Regions from separate parts of the Brevibacillus sp. SAFN-007a genome, predicted to be linked through region 1. Evidence: a T-box and tRNA genes for the amino acid it is inferred to sense, from the RefSeq annotation. Region 1 holds a T-box; the other holds one or more tRNA genes.

Region 1 (2,387 bases):
CCAGGTCGGTTTTGCGCTTGGTCTGCTCCAGGTACGCTTCCACCGTTGCTCGCTGCTCCGGCGTCGTAATCTGTTCAACCAGCTTGTGCTCCGGCGCGAGTACGGCATAGGTAGCGCCGTAGAGCGTATCAGGGCGGGTCGTGAAGACAGTGAAGTTCAGGTCGTGCCCATCAATGGCAAACGTAATCTCTGCCCCCTCGGAACGGCCGATCCAGTTGCGCTGCATTTCCTTGATGCTCTCCGGCCAGTCCAGCTCTTCCAGATCTTCGAGCAGTCTTTCCGCGTACGCGGTAATTTTCAGTACCCACTGCTTCATTGGACGGCGTTCGACCGGATGACCGCCACGCTCGCTTTTGCCGTCAATGACTTCCTCGTTGGCCAGAACGGTTCCCAGCGCCGGGCACCAGTTCACCGCTACTTCGTCGATATACGCCAGGCCGTGTTCATACAGCTTCGTAAAAATCCACTGGGTCCATTTGTAGTAGCTCGGGTCGGTCGTGTTGATCTCTCTGTCCCAGTCGTAGGAGAAGCCCAGCGACTTGATCTGGCGGCGGAAGGTATTGATGTTTTTCTCCGTAAACTCCGCAGGGTCGTTCCCGGTATCGAGCGCGTATTGCTCGGCTGGCAGGCCGAACGCATCCCAGCCCATTGGATGGAGCACGTTGTACCCTTGCATCCGCTTCATGCGGGACAAAATATCGGTAGCCGTATAGCCCTCCGGATGTCCGACGTGCAGTCCGGCACCGGATGGATACGGGAACATATCGAGCGCGTAAAACTTTTTCTTGCCCGGGTCGTCAGAGGTTTTAAAGGTCTTGTTCTGCTCCCAGTATTGTTGCCATTTTTTTTCGATATCGCGATGACTGAAAACCATGGTAGAGCACTCCCATCTTGAAAATGAAAATAGGTAATGTGAAAACTTGGCAGTGCCAAGCTGTTGCCGAATCTCGCTAACTCCTTTTCGACCAAACAAAAAAACCCCGCGTCCTATTCGTTCTACGAAAGGGACGAGAGGTTTTGTTTCCATTCCCGCGGTACCACCCAGATTGGCGAATGGCCAAGCATTCACCCACTTGTAATCCGTAACGGGGATGAGCCGCTCACCCTTACGCAGCCGTCCAAAACGGCCTTCGGGGCAAGTGCTTAGAGGCGAGTTCAGATAGTCCCGGGTTGACTTGCACCTGCCGTCAACTCTCTTTATGCGCGGGGGCTATTCCTACTATTCCTCTTCAAACGCGTCGAAATTTGCAGTTATAACGCCATTATAGTCAATGGGAACCAGCCGTGTCAAATGCTACGGCTTGCGAGCGGCAAAAAACAGGCGCTCGCTCGTTTCCTGCGGCGGCAAATCCGAATAGTCTGCCGTAATGACGATGTCGACAAAGCCCGCTTCGGCCAGCCAGCGCATCAACTGAACCGGCTGATAGGCTCTTTGCCAGTGCTCCTCCTCCAGCCGCTCGTACAAGCCGTTTGGCTGGCGCACGAAAAAGGTAAGCTGGTGCTCGACCTCCAGGCGCAGCGGATCGCAAAAACATTGCCAAATGTACGAAACCTCATCATCGACGTAGGTAAATGTCTCGTCTCCGAAAACATGCAGCATTTTGTACGGGCTGTGCACGTCAAACAAAAAGCTTCCCCCCGGAGCAAGGTGCGCGAAGACGCGCCGAAACGTCTCCTGCACGTCCGCTTCTTCCGTCAGGTAGCTGAGGGAGTCGCACAGGGAGATGACCGCGTCTGCCTCCGGCACGGAAAGCGCGCGCATATCCTGCTCGACCCACGTCACTTCTACTTGCTCCTGCCGCATTTTGTCGTAGGCAATCGCCAGCATCTCGGCAGACAGATCGACGCCTGTGACGCGGTAGCCTCGTTTGGCCAGGGGAATCGCGATCGCTCCCGTCCCGCAGCCGAGATCAATGACTCGTCTGGGGGCCTCTCCCTTTTTCCAGGTGCGCTCCACCCAGTCCAGCCATTGATCGTAGGGCGTGTCCGCCATCAGCCTGTCGTAGACTGCGGCCATATGTGCGTATGCCATTCGTTGTTACCCTTGCGCTGGGAAGGACACTTCTTCGGCATCCTTCCACAGGCGTTCCAGGTTGTAAAACTCCCGGTCTTCGCGGTGGAAGACGTGAATCACGATATCGCCAAGGTCCACCAGCACCCAGCGCCCTTCATCCGCGCCTTCAATACCGCGCACGTCAAAGCCGTTCTTATGGGCTTGATCGCGAATTTCGCGCACGATCGCCTGTACTTGCCGCTCGTTGTTTCCGTGGCAGATCATGAAGTAGTCTGCAATCACCGAAAGCTTGCTGATGTCCAGCACCTTCAGATTTTCCGCCTTTTTGTCTTCCGCTGCCTTCACTACCAAGCGAGCCAACTCTTCTACTGTT
Region 2 (2,387 bases), on a different contig from region 1:
GAATGGACGATGGAGGATGACAAGCTGCGCGATAGGCTTGATGTGTCCGAGATAGTCTGGGACGAAAAAAGGGCGCGACGCCTGATCTGGCGGTCGCGGTTTGCGCTGTGGAGAAATATGGCGCAAGGATTGCTCGCCATCTGGTTTTTGTACATGCTCTACATGCTGGTGATTCAGATCGGCTATGCGAAGCTGGGCAAGGAGGACGACCTGGTCCGCTACGCCGCGACCTTGGTCGAGACGCATTATCCGGGCTTGAAGGTGAACAAGTCGGGACCCACTCCGGTGTCGCTGTCTCCCTGGCTGACGCAAGAGACGACGCTTCTCCTGTACAAGCAGCTTGGCAAGTGGGAAGAGGTCGTCGGTACGGTGTCGGTCAAAAAGCCGCTCTTGGGCAAGCTTTCGTACGACATCCGCTACCAGCAAAAGCAGCTCGACGACCGGGATGGAACGTTTCGCTTTGCCCTGCCGCTGTCGCTGCTCGGCAAAAAGCCTCTGGAAGTGCGCGAGGAGCAGGACAAGCTGTGGGAGCAGCTCGCCCATATGGAGGACGGCTACGTAGCGGAGATGGCGTTTTCCACGCTGCAGCCGTACGAGCCGCTGCAACTCTTCAAGCTGCTGGAAAAATACGATCTGTCTGTGCTACAGATGGTCGTGTACGGAGGCGAGCTGAAGACGTTTCAGCCGACGCAAGTGCGCAGTAACAATACCGTTTACGTCCCGAGCCTGGTGCTGAGGCCGGCGGTTCACTACAGCGAGGGAGGAAGCATGAGCTACGAGACGACGATGGATGTGTCCGAATCGGTGGAGGAGGCGACCAATCAACTCATTCCTGATTTGGAATGGATGCAGTCCTATGCGCCTGATGAGTTCGATGTCTATGACGACAAGCGTCTCGCCTATTTGCGCGAAAACGGAGTCGTCGTCTACGGCGCCGTCGTCACAGGACCGATTCGCGAGTTGGAGAAGCTGCGTGCCGAGCCAGGGCTGCACTTTTTTCAGTTGGGCAGGATTGCCGTATGGAACTGGTAGCCACATTTTTTAAAAATCCGGTCTTGATTTTGGGACGACTTGCCTGTAAAATACGTAAGTGTTGCGGCACTTTGCAGATTTTGTCGAACAAAGTAGAGCAACGTCGTGTGAGCAAGCGGGAAGTAGCTCAGCTTGGTAGAGTACTTGGCTTGGGACCAAGGGGTCGCAGGTTCGAATCCTGTCTTCCCGACCATGATGCACACGAACGGGCCGGTATGGCGGAATTGGCAGACGCGCGCGACTCAAAATCGTGAGGGAAACCGTGGGGGTTCAAGTCCCTCTACCGGCACCAGCCATCCATACATATGGTTTTTGTTATAAGGTGGGGAACAGCGAGCAAATCCTGTTTCTCACTTTTTTCATTTGCGGCGAAAACGTGCTGCTGATTACAATATAAGAGAAAAGGAGGCGGATTTCGTGAGACTTGCGGGAAAACAGGTAGTCTGCTTTGTGGAAAGCGAATTTGAAGATTTGGAGCTGTGGTACCCGGTGCTGCGGTTGCGCGAGGAAGGGGCCACTGTCCATTTGGCAGGGCCGAAAGCGGGACACGCCTACATCGGCAAATACGGCGTGCCGTGCGAGACGGACAAGGCATTGAGCGAGCTTGATCCGGCGCAGTACGACGGCGTGCTCGTGCCGGGCGGCTGGGCGCCGGACAAGCTTCGCCGCTATCCGGAAGTGCTTTCGTTTGTCCGTGCCATGCACGAGGCGAAAAAGCCGATCGGGCACATTTGCCACGCAGGCTGGGTGCTCGCCTCGGCCAAAATTTTGCAAGGAGTGAAGACGACCTCCACGCCAGGCATCAAGGATGACATGGAAAACGCCGGTGCGGTTTGGGTCGATGAAGAGGTCGTAGTCGACGGCCACATCGTCGGTTCCCGTCGTCCGCCTGATTTGCCGGCGTACGCGAAGGCGTTCGCGGATGTGTTGGCGGAGCAATAAAACCGGCACCCGGCGCAGCAAAAAGGCACGCTTGTGGCAAAAGGGCCAGGCGTGCCCGTTTTTTTAGGAGCTTGGCTTTTTGGTGTTCTTCCAGGGCGGGTCCCCCCACTCGTGGATTTTGTTGCTGAGCTTGTAAAACAAAAACGGGATGAGAAATGCCAGGACCGAGCCGCCCAAGGTGAGAAACGGGGGCAGCGAGCCCAAATATTTAATCATGCTTCTTACCTGCCTTCCTCTTTCTCCGAACGGTTGACCGAGCCGACATTTCGCAAGTACACTTTGGCGACTACCCGGATTTCGCTCTTTTCGTACAGGCGTTGTCCGGCTTCCCAATCGTTCTGGATCTGTTTCCATAACGCGTAGTTTTTTTGGCGAATATTGCTGCCCAGTTTGATGACATCGACTTTCATTTC

The links. A T-box is a leader RNA that pairs with one kind of tRNA and senses whether it is charged. The one in region 1 lies ahead of leuS (leucine--tRNA ligase), so its partner is inferred to be a tRNA-Leu.
Region 2: it encodes a tRNA-Leu, which carries the amino acid that the T-box ahead of leuS (leucine--tRNA ligase) is inferred to sense. The anticodon was not compared.

What each region holds. Positions count from the first base shown of each region.
Region 1 covers NZ_JBQCKK010000001.1:214,845-217,231, reverse strand. The annotation lists gene leuS (leucine--tRNA ligase) at 1-874, opposite strand, end outside; T-box leader at 1,001-1,243, opposite strand; gene ACTHO6_RS01090 (class I SAM-dependent DNA methyltransferase) at 1,295-2,032, opposite strand; gene rsfS (ribosome silencing factor) at 2,039-2,387, opposite strand, start outside.
Region 2 covers NZ_JBQCKK010000004.1:206,554-208,940, reverse strand. The annotation lists gene ACTHO6_RS07690 (RNA polymerase sigma factor) at 1-20, shown strand, start outside; gene ACTHO6_RS07685 (anti sigma factor C-terminal domain-containing protein) at 10-1,032, shown strand; tRNA gene ACTHO6_RS07680 (tRNA-Pro) at 1,149-1,225, shown strand; tRNA gene ACTHO6_RS07675 (tRNA-Leu) at 1,242-1,324, shown strand; gene ACTHO6_RS07670 (type 1 glutamine amidotransferase domain-containing protein) at 1,450-1,974, shown strand; gene ACTHO6_RS07665 (hypothetical protein) at 2,038-2,190, opposite strand; gene ACTHO6_RS07660 (Ger(x)C family spore germination protein) at 2,196-2,387, opposite strand, start outside.